Regions from separate parts of the Arthrobacter sp. CC3 genome, predicted to be linked through region 2. Evidence: riboswitches for the same ligand, from Rfam matches in the RefSeq annotation. Region 2 holds a riboswitch; the other holds the start of a gene.

Region 1 (7,511 bases), on a different contig from region 2:
CAAAAAAGCCCGCCGGGTCATTTGGATCCTGCTGGCCATCATCGTGGGCGCAGGCATCATCTGGTTCGCCGTTTTTACGGCTGCCAAACCCGCCCCTGTGGAGCCCCAGGCCGCACCGGACGCCCAGCTCGTGCGCGAGGACAGCCACCGCGTTACCTCACCGGCGACAGAGAAAGCGCAACTGGTGGAATTCCTGGACTTCGAATGTGAAGCCTGCCGCGCCGCCGTGCCGCTGGTGGAGGAACTGAAGAAGGAATTCGGTGACCAGGTCACCTTCGTGAACCGGTACTTCCCCCTGCCATCGCACAAGAACTCCGGCCAGGCCGCCCTCGCCGTCGAAGCAGCAGCGCAGCAGGGAAAGTACGAACAGATGTACGCCAAGATGTTTGAAACCCAGCCGCAGTGGGGCGAGAAGCAGGACTTCCAGAACGCCCTGTTCAGGACCTTCGCCGAAGAGCTTGGACTGGACATGGAAAAATACGACGCGGCCATGGCTGCTGAAGAGACCAAGGAACGGATCCGCAAAGATATTGCCGACGGGAAAGCTCTTGGCGTTTCCGGTACTCCAACCTTTTTCCTGAACGGCGAAAAGCTCACCCTCAACACCGAAGCCGAATTCCGGCAGAAACTGGCCGACGCCGTCAAATAGCTCACACAGCAAGGTTCAGAACCGCTACCGTTCTACATGATGTAGAACGGTAATTTGGGCTGGAAGGAGGCAGCCATGATGATCCTGCACCGTGCACCTCTGCGGTTGCCGCGGGCCGGTGCCGTGGCGCTGACCGTGCTAACCCTGGCCGGCGGCGCTCACGTCGCCGCCGGCGGGCAGCTCCCGGCACTGCCGATCCTGACGGCGGTGGCCGCGGTTGTTGGCCTCTCCACGGTTCTTCTCGCGGGGCGGAAAATGAGCGCCCCGCGCCTGGTCGGCTACCTCGGCGCCTCCCAGCTCGCCCTGCACCTGGCCTTCTCACGGCTCGCAGACGCCGGGACGTCCGGTCCTACCGGCCAGCCCCACCATGGGTTCGCCACCACGGCGGCCAGTTCGGTGTCGGCCCAGACCCCGTCGCCCTACGAGCATCTGGCGGCCGATGCCGGTTCAACAATGACGCTCCTGCACCTGGCGGCGACACTGCTGACGGCGATCTTTCTGGCCCGGGGCGAGGCTGCCCTCTGGGCGCTGGCGGCCTGGTTGAAGCCGCTGCACGGGATCTCTGAAACCGGGACCATTCCGCCGCGTTTCCGGGTCCTGCCCGCACAGCCACGGACGGTCCCGGCCAGGGCTGCGGTTCCCGGGCAGGTCGGTGTCCGGGGACCCCCGCACAGGTTCTGCAACCTCCAAGCCCCCGCCTGCTAAGGGGGCCACCGCGCCGCAAAAGTACGGCGTCAAGTGTCCGGATACAACCAGAATTGCAGAACCAATTTCATGAATGATCTGAATCGTGGACGCTCCAAGGCAGTGCTTGCCCTCGCCGGTGCCCTGCTGTTCACCGCGCTGGGGGCCGGGCCGGCGCAGGCCCACGATGCCCTCCAGTCAACATCCCCTGAACGCGACACCACCGTGGCCGCGGCCCCGGAGATTGTGACTCTGACGCTCTCGGAACCACCCACGGATTCGAAAAGCCTGAACCTGAGTATCATCACGGTGACAGACTCAACCGGAAAAACGCTCAGCAACGGTGAGGTCACGGTCGCGGGACCGACCATATCAACCAACGTCACACCGGGAAGCAACGGACCCTACAAGGTCCTGTGGCGCACCGTTTCCTCCGACGGCCACCCGATCGAGGGAACCTTCGCCTTCACCGTCGAGGACCCGGCTGTGGGCGCGGCAACCGGGCCGGCATCAGCAACGGCAACGGCAACGGCAACAGCAACAGCAACAGCAACAGCGACAGCGACAGCGACGGCCAGCGCCCCGGCGAACACCGTGCCGGACCGCGTACCGCCGCCCGATGACAGCAACGCCCTCCTCACGGTCGGCATCGCCGCCATCGTCCTGGCGGTCATCGGCGGCCTTATTTATCTGTCCCGCCGCCGGGAGCGGACAGGCGACAGCGGCGCCTGAACCAGAGCACCGGGCTTTCTGCGGCCGCAGGGCCCCGGGGATGAGCACACCTCCCGGGGCCCTGCGGACCGGTCGTTTAAGGCGGTCGGGACGTTAAGCGGCTGCTCCGGCGGGAAGTCTGCGGGACCTGAAGCGTCCGACGGTACCGGCCAGAACTGCTGCCGCCATCACCACAACGGCAGCAACGCCGGTGTAGAACAGTACTGAGGACATTTCCGGGGCCGGGGCCGAGGCGTCAGCAGCGGCCATGACGGTCAGCCAGTAGCCGATCGTGGCCGCCATCCAGGCCTCGCCGGCCGCGGCTGTCAGCCGTGGCCACCGCGTGAACCATGCAGGCCCGATCCCGTAAGACAAGGCAACACTGACCGCCACGACACCGGCGACAGCGATCAGCTGGATACCGAACAGGTATGGCCCTGCGACAAGCCCGACCGGGATACACAGCCCGCCAATGAGCACCAGTCGCCGGGCGCCCAAGGGCATGCCGGCCGTTTTGCCCTGGTCCCCGCCTGGCAGGGGCCCAGCGTTGGACGCCTGAGCTGGCGTGTTCGTATCCATGAAATTCCTTTGAAAAGTGGGACTGCCGGACGCAGGACTGCCGTGGTGCCTGAGTAAGGGGTGGCAGCTGTTTTACCTTCCCTGACGTTACAGCATCCGCTGGATCGAACATGCAACGATCCGACCGGCCGGGCGGGCAGGAGTGGGGGCTGCTCATCGACCGGGTGGCACACTGAAGGTCGGCGTTTCGCTGCCCCCAAGGCAACGAAACGCCAGCCTTCAGTTGGGTGTTAGGCCCCGGCCCGGACGAAAGTTACTGAGCCTTTGGAAGTCATCCAGGTCAGCGGGTGGACAGCCGTTTCGTTCTTGCCGTTCAAACCGGAGCTGAGGACCTGGCCGTCGCCGACATAGATGCCGACGTGTCCGGGCTGCATGACCATGTCACCGGGCTGCGGGTCACTCACGACGGTCCCGTAATTCATGAACTGCATGGGGCCGAGGTCTCCGACGGGGATCCCGGCAGCGTTAAGGGCGTTTTCCACCAGTCGTGTGCAGTCCTGGATCATGCCGATCTGGGCGTAGGCGGCGGAAACCATCGTCGCGTTGACTCCGCCTGCTGCCGGGGCGGCCACCGGCGCGGCCGCAGCGGGCGTGACGGTGATCTGAGCCTTGGCCGGCGCAGCAGCCTTCGCAACGGCGACGGGTTTGGGTGCTTCTACAACAGGGGCGGGCGTGGTCTCCACGGCAGGACGTTCGAAGGAAATCTGGACCGTGGCATCTGCGCTGAGCGGAGCCTGTACCTGGCTGGTGACCTCCAGGTACGAGGTCGGCTCCGCGTCGCGCTGGGCCGGGGCCTCAGCTGCCTGCGCAGCAACGCCGCTGGTCAGGACGAGTCCGGAAGCTGCGGCAATGACGGCCGCCTGTCGGCCCACACCGCCGGCGTTGTCAGCGACGGATTTGGACAGGACCGCAAGGGCGCTGGTCTGGACGGGAACCGCGCGGTGGCGGCCGTGAGTACGGCGAATGGACATGAAAGGGCCTCTCCCACTGCCTGCGAGGTTAGCTGTCGGATTCGGATGGGAGACACCCGGCCGCAGTTCCAGCGCAAGGCCGGAAGCGCGGCTTCACCCCAAGGCCTGCCCGAAGCAGGCCACTCTTGGGTTCCCCGTCTCTGCCGGACGAATTTTGCGAACGGATCCCGGGCAGCGGCAGAGCTAGGCAATCTGCTCAGGAGTGCCGCATTCGGAGAAACCGGCACGCGTTCGACCGTACTCGAAAACCCGGCACTTTGTCACATTTGCATAACGGGACGGAAGCATGTGTTCCCTAAAGCAGGACAGGGAGGATGGAGGTGTTTCATCGGTGCTGGCTCGGATTCGCATGCTCGGCCGTGCCGAGGAACACCCTCAGCCCTCGTCAGCGGCGCGCTGGAAGAAACCTAATAAGAGGCCAGACCCTTCCGTGCGGGCACTGGTGATGGGGCGACTTGGGGCCCCTTCACTGTGAGGCAGCAGAGAAAGAGCAGGGCCACCCATCTCCGGGCGGCGAAAGCGGCAGTGCTGCGGTAGAGGCGGGGGATGAAGGTCGCCATGGTGGGCGACGGGGTCAATGACTCCCCGGCGCTGGCCAGAGCAGAGGTCGGCATCGCGATCGGCGCCGGGACCGACGGGCCATGGAATCAGCCGGAGTGGTCCTGGCGGGAAATGATCCTCGGGCGGTGCTGTCCATGGTGGACCTGTCGCGGGCCAGCTACCGGAAGATGTGGCAGAACCTCATCTGGGCCACCGGCTACAACGTCCTGTCCGTGCCCCTGGCCGCCGGGGTGCTCGCCTTCGCAGGCGTCGTGCTCTCCCGCGCCGCCGGCGCGGTCCTGATGTCTGTCTCCACCATCGTGGTCGCGCTCAATGCGCAGCTGCTGCGACGGGTGAAACTGAACCCATCCGAGGTTCGTTGACCCAAGAGGCGCTACCGGCCAGGGGAGCACCGCATCGCCCCGTGGCCGGTAGCCTAGAAGCGACACCAGAGCCGCATCGAAAGGAGGAACGTCATGACCGCAACAGCTCACCGCCAGGCGCCGGGGTTCCTTCGCCGTGCGGGTCTGGTCGCCGCGGTGCTGGCCATCATCGCTGGAATCTTCGGCATGCACGTCCTCACCGGCACCCACGCCATGCACTCCCCGGCCTCAGCCACGCCAGCCGCCGACGCGCACACCACGGAAGCATCCCCTGACCACACCGGACACCCGGCGGAATCCGGCACGGTCCCTGACCATGCCTCTGCAGGGCAGAACATGGCCGGGGTCGCCGTTGAGCAGTGTTCAGAGTCGGGTGACTGCACCAGCATGCAGGCCATGACGACTGCCTGCACTCCCTCGGCGAAAACCGCGTCCATGGCCGCGCCGCCGCCAGGCACCAACGTGCTGGGCAACAGCAACAACACCGCAGCAGGTGCCGTCACCGGCCAGTGGTCCTATCTTCCCGGCAGCCCTTCGCCTTGTGAGCTGTCCATCAGCAGGACGTAAAAGAGGCCCCGCGCCGCCACCCTCCCGGCGCATGCCCCCTTTACCCTGACAGTCCCAAGCGGACCGTCGGGTGCATCACTGATGCACGTATTCCTCAGGCGCCCTTGCGCGCCAGCTGATGTATGAAGGACCTGATCTCATGACTAAGAAGTTTCTGACCCTTTCCGTCACCGGCATCGCCGCGGCCATCGCCTTGGCCGGCTGCGCCTCCGGATCCGGAGCCGGACCCTCCGGCACCTCCACGCCCGGCATGGACCACGGCAGCTCCAGCGCGACAGCCAGCAGCATCCCCGGCAGCGCAACGGCAGCCGCCGCGGACCACAACACCGCGGACGTCACGTTCGCGCAGACGATGATCCCGCACCACACCCAGGCCGTGGAAATGAGCGACACGATGCTCAAGAAGAAAGACATCCCGGCGTCCGTCACCGCGCTGGCCACCAAGATCAAGGCAGCCCAAGGCCCCGAAATCGAGACAATGACCGGCTGGCTCAAGAGCTGGAACGAGACCGCCACGATGCCCTCCAGCCACAGCATGACCGGCATGATGAGCGACGCGGACATGCAGAAGCTCGACGCCGCCCAGGGTAGCGATGCGGCCCGGCTCTTCCTGAAGCAGATGACCGCCCACCATGAAGGTGCGATCATGATGGCCAAGACCGAAAACACGGCCGGCAAGAACGCCGACGCGGTCCAGCTCAGCAAGGACATTGTCGCCGCGCAGGAAGCAGAAATCCAGGAAATGCAAAAGCTGCTGGCCACCCTGTAACCATCACCTTCGGGTGCCGGCCCGCCGCCCACGTGCGGCAAGGCCGGTGCCCGGCCCTGCACTCTCCCTTTTCGTCCCCCAACACTCGGAGTTTTCATGCCTATCTCATCCAAAACCATGTCACGGTCCTCAGCCGTGCTGGCCGGAGCCGCCGCGCTCGTCCTGGCCCTTGCCGCCTGCACGCCCTCCACTGGGCAGGCAGCCGGCGCATCATCAACCGGGCAGGCCGGCAGCGGCCTTCCCAGCAGCCACGTCCATGGGCTGACCGTCAGCGGTGACACCAGCCAGGTCCTGCTGGCCACGCACGACGGATTGTTCGATGTGAGCAAACAGCCCGCCAGCAAGATCGGCGGCACCAACGACCTGATGGGCTTCACCGCCGGCAAGGATTCCGGCATCTTCTATGCCTCGGGCCACCCGGGAGCCGGATCCAACCTGCCCAACCCCCTCGGTCTCCTCAAGACCGTCGACGGGGGAAAGACCTGGGAACAGCTTTCCCGGCAAGGCGAATCAGACTTCCACGCCATGACCACCACCAAGTCCGGGATCGTGGCATTCGACGGAACGCTGCGCACCAGCCCTGACGGCAAGACCTGGAAAACCGTGTCAGCAGGGTTCGCCCCGGCAGTCCTGGCAGGGCACCCTGGCAGTGACACCGTTCTGGCCACCACCCAGGAAGGAATCCAGCGCTCCACCAACGGCGGCACCACGTGGGCGGCGGTGGAGTCAGGGCCGGTCATCCAGTTCGCCGCCTTCGCTACCGCGGCGGAAGTGGCGGGAGCCGAACCCGACGGAACCGTCCACTACTCGGCCGACGCCGGCGTGACCTGGACGAAGAAGGGCCGGATCGATAAGGAAGTCCTGGCGATAGCGGCAGTCAAGAGCGCCAACGGCCAATCACAGATCTGGGCGGCCACCCAGGAAGGGATCGTCGTCTCCACCGACGGCGGCACGACCTTCCGGCCCTCCCCGGAGTCCTGAACCAGTGAACATCGGAGAATACTTCGCCTCCACGGTGACCTCCGGCGCGTTGCTCATCGCCATCCCCCTGGCCATGACAGCGGGTCTGGTGTCGTTCCTCTCCCCCTGCATCCTGCCGCTGGTACCGGGCTACCTCGGATTCGTTTCCGGGCTGACCGATCCGACGCAGCCCCTGAACCGCAGCCGCGTGCTCGCCCGGTGTCGGACTCTTCGTGCTGGGATTCGCTGCAGTGTTCACCCTCTACGGGGCGGCGTTCGGGGCCATCGGCTCCTGGCTGCTGCGCTGGCAGGACACCCTGATGCGCGGCCTCGGCGTCGTGGTAATCCTCATGGGCCTGGCGTTGCTCGGCATGATCCCCTGGCTGCAGCAGACCCGGAAAATCACCCTCGGCCGCCGGACGGGCCTGGCCGGAGCTCCGCTGCTGGGCATCGTTTTCGGCCTCGGCTGGACACCGTGCATGGGCCCGACCCTGAGCGCTGTCCTGTCCCTCAGCGTCACCACCGGCAGCGCCGAACGAGGGGCGCTTCTGGCCTTCGCCTACTGCCTGGGGCTGGGCATCCCATTCACCCTCGCGGCCCTGGGCCTAGGCTGGGTCGGGTCCGCACTGGACTTCGTCCGCCGGCACATCCGCACAGTCAACATCGCCGGTGCCTCCATGCTCATCATCCTTGGAGTC
Region 2 (7,511 bases):
GTGCACTACGCGGTGCTCTTCCTGTGCATCCTGCCGTTCCTGGGTCTGCGGCTGAAGGCCCTTTGCGCCTGGGCCGCTGGCTGGATCCTCGGCTCGCCGGTGCTGGCCTTCCTGCTGCGGCCGTGGCTGATGGCCGCCGATCCTCCCCTGCAGCTCAGTCACAACCCGGGGTGGGGGGATCTGTCCACGCCGGGCGAGTTGCTCGGCGAGCTGTTCCTGACGGGCTATTACCCGGTCTTCCAGTGGCTGTCGTATCTGCTGGTTGGGCTCGTTATCGGCAGGCTGGCACTGACGACGGCGGTCCTCCCGGTGCTGCTGATGGCTGGCGGTACCGCTGTGGCCATCTTCGCCAAGGTCCTGGGCACCGCGGCAATGGAGGAATGGGGCGGCCGCGCCGCCTTGCAGGGGATCCTCTCGGATCCCAGCTATCCGCTGGATAGCCTTCTACAGGTCAATCTCGCCGGGGTCCGGCAGGAAGGGTCGTGGTGGTGGCTGGCGTCCAGCGCTCCGCATTCAGGGACCGCCCTGGACCTGCTGCACACCAGCGGGGTGGCTGCAGCGGTCATCGGGCTGTGCCTGCTGATAGGGAGGCTGGGGGGCCGGTTGGGTCTGGATCTGCTGCTGCCGCTTCGCGGAGCCGGAGCGATGACCCTGACGCTGTATACGGTGCACGTGGCCGTGGTGGCGTCGTTTCATCCCCAGCCGCTGCCGCCGGGATGGACCGAGGAGGCCATGTATTACACCCAGGCTGTGGTGGCCGTGCTGATCGGGATGGCCTTCGCGCTCCTGAGGCAGCGCGGTCCGCTCGAATGGCTGGGCCATGCAGCCAACCAAGTGGGACGCAACGAGCCGGACAGGCTCCGCTAGAAATGACCAGGAGATTCGTTGCGGGAGGAGACCCGGCAACCTGAGAGAACCCCGGCCTGGGTCTGCGCCCGTGCAGTTCGGCGCGAGCCGGCAGGGGAATCCCAGGCCAACCGCAGTAAACGCTTTTTGACCAGCACGTGCAGCAATTCGCGAATTACAAATTATGAGGAATCAAAGAAACATGACAGACCAGAATCACACTCTCCCGGGCCCGCAGCCTTCTTCTGCACTGCCTTCAGCGGCACGCATGCCGCTTGCTGCCCGGAGACTGGTGCTGATCGCTGCCGTTTGCATCTTTGTCGGGATTCTGGCGGGCCGGTTCCTGTTTGCCGGCCTGGTTCTGACCGCAGCAGGAATAACCGTTCTCGCGGTGGCCCTTTCGTACAGGACCGGCGGTAGATGGTTCTCACCTCTGTTACTGCGAACAGTCAGTCGCAGGACATCATCTCCCTCCGCCCCTGAGTAAAACCACAGCGGATACTTGATATCCGCCCTTGTCTTTTACATCGGCCTGGTTCACTTGGATTTCCCGTCTCGTCCTCGCCGGGCTCGCCGGACCGGGATGCCTCTTGCTGTGTGTGGGGCCCGCTTCAAGGCCGACCCAGCCAGGTAGCCCCAGGCGATATGACCTGACAGGACAGGGAAGATCATCTCGATCCAAACTCTGGTGCTGCGCGCGGCTCGGCACTCATCCGCCAGATAGGAGCGGGACGGCCTCTCAGTGGGGTTCCTGTTGTCGGCCGCCCTCGTTAGGCTCTTCCTGTTACCGCTCGTGCAAGGACGGCCGCGCACAGGAGGGGCTGATCCATCATGACCATCTACTTCCCAGAGAGCTCGGTCGCTTTTCTGCGTGAAGGCTACACGTTCATCTCCAGGCGGTGTGACAGATTCGACACTGATATTTTCCGGACCCGGCTGATGCTGCGCCCGGTTGTCTGCCTCCGGGGTGCTGAGGCTGCGGAGTTCTTCTATGACGGAGGGCGGTTCAGTCGTGCCTGGGCGATGCCCCGATCGGCTAAGCACCTTCTCCAGGACGCAGGCAGTGTGCAGTCCCTCGCGGGAGCAGCGCACCATCACCGCAAACAGCTTTCTCGCACTGATGGACAGGGACTCGGTGGAACGGCTTGGGCGGGCTTTCAACACTGAATGGCGTGCGGCCCTGTCGATACCTCAGGCTAAGCCTCAGCTGTGCTTGCAGCCGCCCATCTTTGCAAGACGCAGGGGCAGCTGAACGATTCCAGCCGTCCGTCGCGAACGTGGCGCGTCAGGCAGCACGTTCACCGCCAGGACGGTGAATGATCGTCCTGGGTGGCAGGAGGGTAGCTTGATTTAAACGCCGCCAGTCTAGGCCCCATCCTCGCCGCGGGAGCCTTATCATCCTCGCCGCGGGCCCTTATCATCTGACGTATGCGTAAACACCTGGTCGCCCTTGGGGTAGCGGCAATCTTCCTGGCCGGCTGCTCGGCCCCTTCACCTCAACCGGCAGAAACGACGCCGGCGCCGGCCGCCACATCAGCATCAGCCACGCCGACGCCTACTACGCCAACGCCAGGCTCGGCCGCGACAAATGCGGCGTCCGGTACTACTACACCGACGCCACCACCGCCTCCGTCATCCGGCGACTCGTTTGAGTTCGCTGCTGTCGGGGACATAAACCCGTCAGGCAACACATCCACATCATCGGCAAGCGGTAAGAACGCGGCCAGCATCATCGCCGGTCTCAACGACGGCTCGCTGGACAACTTCCTTGTGCTGGGCGATTTCCAGTTCGACCGCGGCACATGCTCCGCGCTAGGGGCTTACAACCAGTTGTGGGGCGCGGCCAAGGCAAAGACATACTGGGCGGCTGGTCCGACCCATGATATTGAACCCGGCGTGAATGACGACCTTGACAGGTATATGGACGGGCAGTGCGTGTCCACAACCAAGAGCGCAACGTCCACCACTCTCGGCCGGTTCCAAGACGCGCTGGAATGGTACTCATTCGACAAGGGTAACTGGCGCATCGTCTCCATCCCTACCGCCGCATGGCGTTACAGTCCAGCTAGGGCAAAGGCCATGACTGCGGAGATAGATGCAGACATGAAAGCTGCGAAAGCCGCTGGCAAGTATCTGGCTGTCATCTCACATGACCCTTACTTCACCAGCAACACGTCAGCCCATACCTCCCTTACACAGATGAAGCCATGGATTGATGTGTTCTGGGCGAACCGCGTTAAAATCATTCTGTCCGGTGCGCAACATAATTATGAGCGGACCTGCCCGGTTAACAACGCGGGCCAGTGCGTCGCGGACGGCATGCAGCAATTTCAGGCATCCACCGGCGGAATCGGCCTGCGGACGTTCACCAGTAATCCCGCATATTCGGAGCGGAAGTTCACTGACACATGGGGTCACCTACGGATGAGCCTCAAGGCTGACGGCTCTTATACGTGGGAATTCCGTCCCGTTTCTGGCGGAATGCAGACTGACAGCGGGTCTCGAAGCCAGGGCTAATTCCTCGGTTCCGATCACCGCCGGTTCGGGCACTACCAATGATACCGTCACCATGCCCGGCGGCGACCACAGGCAGGTTGTCGTGCTGGGCAATCACGGTGGGAATGAGGGACGTACCGCCACGGAATTTTTCAAGCTGAGCGACATGAGGCGCTACGCTCCCTTCCCAAGGAATGCCGGCGGACACCCGGACGGGAGCCGCTCAGCGGGCAGTTGGGATGCGCCGATCCGCCCGGAGTGCGGGCCTGTTCATTTTCCGGCCGTGCGGCAGTGTCCCGGACCCCGGGGATGTGTTGAATGAGTGCGGGGGGTGTTGCGTGCGTCACAGTTCATGCCTAGGCTTGCGTGGGCGGTCGCAGCGTCGCGGCCGTCCCCCATAGGGGCAGGAGCACCGTGACAGACAAGCTCAGCGTCCTGGTCCGTGTGGACATCGTTAAGGCCGGGATGCCGCAGGGCAGGCCTTCCCGCGGGTGCCGGAAGGCGTTGGATCTCCGGTCACCGTTGGGCAGGGCCTTGGGGCAGGGTCAGCCGAGCGAGCTGAGAAGCTCGTTGCATGCCTTTTCGCAACGGCGGCAGGCCTCGGCACAGAGCCGGCAGTGTTCATGCATGCCTGCGTGTTGTTCGCATTCCTCGGCGCAGGCCTTGCAGATGGCGGCGCAGGCCTGCAGCACCGCGCGGGTGACGTTGGCGTCATAGCCGGTGTGGCGGGAGAGTACGTTTGCCGTGGCCGCGCAGACGTCCGCACAGTCAAGATCGGTGCGGATGCATTTGGTCAACTCGGCGACCATGTCTTCGCCGAGGCAGGCATCAGCGCAGGCGGTACAGGCCTGTGAGCAGTCAAAGCACGCTGCGATGCATTCGGCGAGCTTGTGCTGATCGATGCCGCCCAGATCCTTCGGGTACGCATCGAGCATCTTGTGGGTGCTTCCGTGTGTCATTTCTGTCTCTCTTTCCAATACTGAATGGGAGGAACCTGGTGCGGAGACCGGCTGATGTTTTCTGATGCGCCGGCTGTTTGGCTGATGTTCTTTCTCGGGCCTCCTTCTGATCGCTGAAGGCAGGACCCAAAGGGCGGCCCGCACGCGGTGTTTACGCCCGCCTGGTCGAACGGTGCCACTTGCAGGCCTATGGCCTGGCGTTCGCGCGGCCGGACGGGGAGAACGTGCCCTTCTACGTCCGACTGACAGACAGCTGAGTTAGGGTTAGCGCCTGCCGGCTCAGCGGTGCTTGGGGCCTGTTGGCGATGTGGGACGCCGGGGGCAGGGCGCGCGGATCCGCGGAATCAGGGATGAGCGTTCCGGGCCTTGGCTGCGCCGCGTCGGTCACAGCAACGGGCCACGACCGTGGACTGAGTGCACGGGTGTCTCCGATCTCGTGGCACCCGTTGCGCGGGACCCCGTGGAGCACGTCGGCGGCGGATTGGGCTCCGACCGGCGTCACTCTGTTCGAATGTCCCCGAGGGTTCTCCTGTCCCCCGGGGATCGCAGTCTGGCGCTGTGCCGCGGCGTAAGGGTCGGACACCCCCACCACGTGGACCTGTCCATTACAGAAGGCAACTGGCCCGGCCGCCAGGAGGACGATCACGACGCAGGAAAGGACAGCCCGCAGCGCCGCAAGCCTGCGGACCAGCAGTGGAAGCGTCGAACGTTTAAGGGCCATCTCGTCTTCTCCTGAGGGCAAGTCCCGCCCAGCGTAACCTTCCGGTGCCCCGCCAGTCACCATCCCTGTCCTCTTAAGCGCTTTTGATAACGGATTTGTAACTTAAGCCGAGGCTTCGCTAAAGTTAGATAAACACATACCCCCCCAACGGGTATGGATGTGACCGCTTCGCCAAACCCCGCCGGCGGTCCGTGAACCTGATCTTCTCAGGCGGGGGCGGAGGACCCACTTTTGGTGCGTAATGATGCACCTTGGGGTGAAGCCGACCCTGTGACTGCGCGTCCTGATCGCGTCCTGCAGGGCAGCCGGACAGTCCACTCGTCCGAATCCGACAGCTAACTTCGCCGGCGCCGAGAGGACCACTATCTTGCCTGCCCAGCCACAACACGGCCGTCGCCGTGCCCTTCCGGCCGCTGCCTCACCACGCCGCCGTCCGTTTTTCCAGGAACCAACGTTCCGGCTACGCGGCCAGCAGTTCGGGGTGACGGCCGCCGTAACGGGAATGATCGCCCTCACAGCTCTGTCCGCGGCGCAGGCTGACTCCGGCAGCCGCGTTGCGGCCCAGGACCGGCCAGCGGCCGTGGCAGCCCCGGCTCCGGAAGCGGCGGTCACGGCCGCAGCTGACACTGTTCTCACCTTTGACCGCCCGGAGGTGACCTCCCAGCCTGCGCCCGCGCCGGTACAGCCTGCAGGGGCGGTCAAGGCGCTTGAGGCTGGCCCCGCGCCTGAGGCGGCATCCACGGGGTTGCGTGCCCCGCTCGCGTCGATGAGCGTCAGTTCCCCGTTCGGTTTCAGGGTCAGCCCGATCACCGGGGCGGCAGCTGAAATGCACACCGGGGTTGATCTGACGGGGGCGTGCTCGACGGCGGTCTTCGCCGCCGGTTCCGGCACCGTCACCGAGGCCGGCTGGAGCCCGTACGGCAGCGGCAACCGGATCGTCGTCGATCACGGCAACGGCCTGAAGACCACCTACAACCACCTGGCCAGCATCGGTGTCTCCGCCGGACAGTCCGTGGCTCAGGGCCAGCAGATTGCAGGGGTAGGCACAACCGGTGCCTCCACCGGCTGCCACCTTCACTTCGAGGTCATGGTCAACGGCCAGACCGTCGACCCGGCTGCCTTCATCTGACGCCCGGCCCCCGGCCGCTTAGCCTTGATCCACCGATGAGGTTTGGGTCGTCTTCGGCGTTTTAAGAACGAGATGCTCGCCTTTTCAGGGAAAATTGGACTTGCGACAGAACAATTTTGCTGAAGAAGAGGAGCATCTCGCAGATGCAAGTTTTCTATAAGCCGGCCGCGGTGTCAGCTTCCTTCGACGAGGCGAATCTCGTGTCCTCGGCCGGGCTGCTCCCGGTGATGACATTGGCGCGGGACGCCGGACTGCAGGAACTGGCCCATGAACGGCTGACGGTGCCCACGGACAAGGGCGCGAACGCCGGACTGAAGGTCGCTTCCCTGGTCGCGGGGATGGTCGCCGGCGCGGACAGCATCGATGACATGGCCCTGCTGCGCCACGGCGGAATGAAGCGACTCTTCACCACCTGCTACGCGCCCTCAACACTGGGCTCGTTCCTGCGGGCCTTCACGTTCGGTCACGTGCGCCAGCTCGATGCAGTCGCGGCCCGCTTCCTGGGAAACCTCGCCTGTCGGGCACGTTTGCTGGGATCACCCGCGGCCGGTGACTTTGTGTTCGTGGACGTGGACGACACGATCATCGAGGTCCACGGCTACGCCAAGCAGGGCTCCGGCTACGGATACTCCGGGGTCCGCGGGCTGAACGCCCTGCTGGCCGCGGTCTCCACCAAGGACACCGCCCCGGTCATCGCCGCCCAACGGCTGCGCAAGGGCGCGGCGAACTCGGCCCGGGGAGCCAAGCGTCTGATTATTGATGCCCTGTCCACGCTCAAGCGTCCGCAGACCGACGGGCAGGTGCTGTGCCGTTTCGATTCGGCCTTCTACGGCCATGCCGCGGTGGCCGCCGCCCTGGCCGGCGGGGCGGACGTGTCGGTGACCGTGCGCATGGACCCGGCCGTCAAACGCGCCATCGCCGGGATCCCTGAAACGGCGTGGGAAACCATCGAATACACCGACGCGGTCTTCGACGAGACCACCAACACCTGGGTCTCGAAGGCTGAGGTCGCCGAGACCGTGTTCACCGCGTTCAGCTCCCGCAAAAAGGCCGAGCAGATCACCGGCCGGCTGGTGGTGCGCCGCATCCCGGAACTGAACCCGAAAGCCAGCGACGGACAACCCACCCTGTTTGAAACCCACCGGCACCACGCATTCTTCACCACCGTGGACGCCGAACTCCTGGACGCCGTCAGGGCCGACAAAACCCACCGGAAACACGCCATCATCGAGCAGGTCAATGCCGACCTGAAGGACAGCGCCCTGGCCCATATGCCCTCGGTGCTTTCGCCGCGAACTCGGCATGGCTGGTCGCCGCGGTCATGGCATACAACCTCACCCGCGCCGCCGGGCTCCTCGCC

The links. A riboswitch is a leader RNA that binds a small molecule or an ion and turns the genes downstream of it on or off. The one in region 2 is predicted to bind cyclic di-AMP.
Region 1: linked by a shared signal. The riboswitch ahead of PV761_RS09825 (NlpC/P60 family protein) and the one ahead of PV761_RS04130 (M23 family metallopeptidase) in region 2 are both predicted to bind cyclic di-AMP.

Annotation. Positions count from the first base shown of each region.
Region 1 is NZ_JARCCY010000013.1:9,098-16,608, forward strand. It holds gene PV761_RS09805 (thioredoxin domain-containing protein) at 1-649, shown strand, start outside; gene PV761_RS09810 (hypothetical protein) at 725-1,354, shown strand; gene PV761_RS09815 (copper resistance CopC family protein) at 1,424-2,065, shown strand; gene PV761_RS09820 (hypothetical protein) at 2,159-2,623, opposite strand; gene PV761_RS09825 (NlpC/P60 family protein) at 2,854-3,594, opposite strand; cyclic di-AMP (ydaO/yuaA leader) riboswitch at 3,598-3,763, opposite strand; partial or broken gene PV761_RS09830 (HAD-IC family P-type ATPase) at 4,135-4,517, shown strand; gene PV761_RS09835 (hypothetical protein) at 4,611-5,084, shown strand; gene PV761_RS09840 (DUF305 domain-containing protein) at 5,224-5,853, shown strand; gene PV761_RS09845 (F510_1955 family glycosylhydrolase) at 5,950-6,834, shown strand; partial or broken gene PV761_RS09850 (cytochrome c biogenesis protein CcdA) at 6,839-7,511, shown strand, end outside.
Region 2 is NZ_JARCCY010000004.1:199,860-207,370, reverse strand. It holds gene PV761_RS04150 (heparan-alpha-glucosaminide N-acetyltransferase domain-containing protein) at 1-867, shown strand, start outside; gene PV761_RS04145 (hypothetical protein) at 2,275-3,363, shown strand; gene PV761_RS04140 (four-helix bundle copper-binding protein) at 3,888-4,301, opposite strand; gene PV761_RS04135 (hypothetical protein) at 4,894-5,037, shown strand; cyclic di-AMP (ydaO/yuaA leader) riboswitch at 5,182-5,384, shown strand; gene PV761_RS04130 (M23 family metallopeptidase) at 5,390-6,151, shown strand; partial or broken gene PV761_RS04125 (IS1380 family transposase) at 6,295-7,511, shown strand, end outside.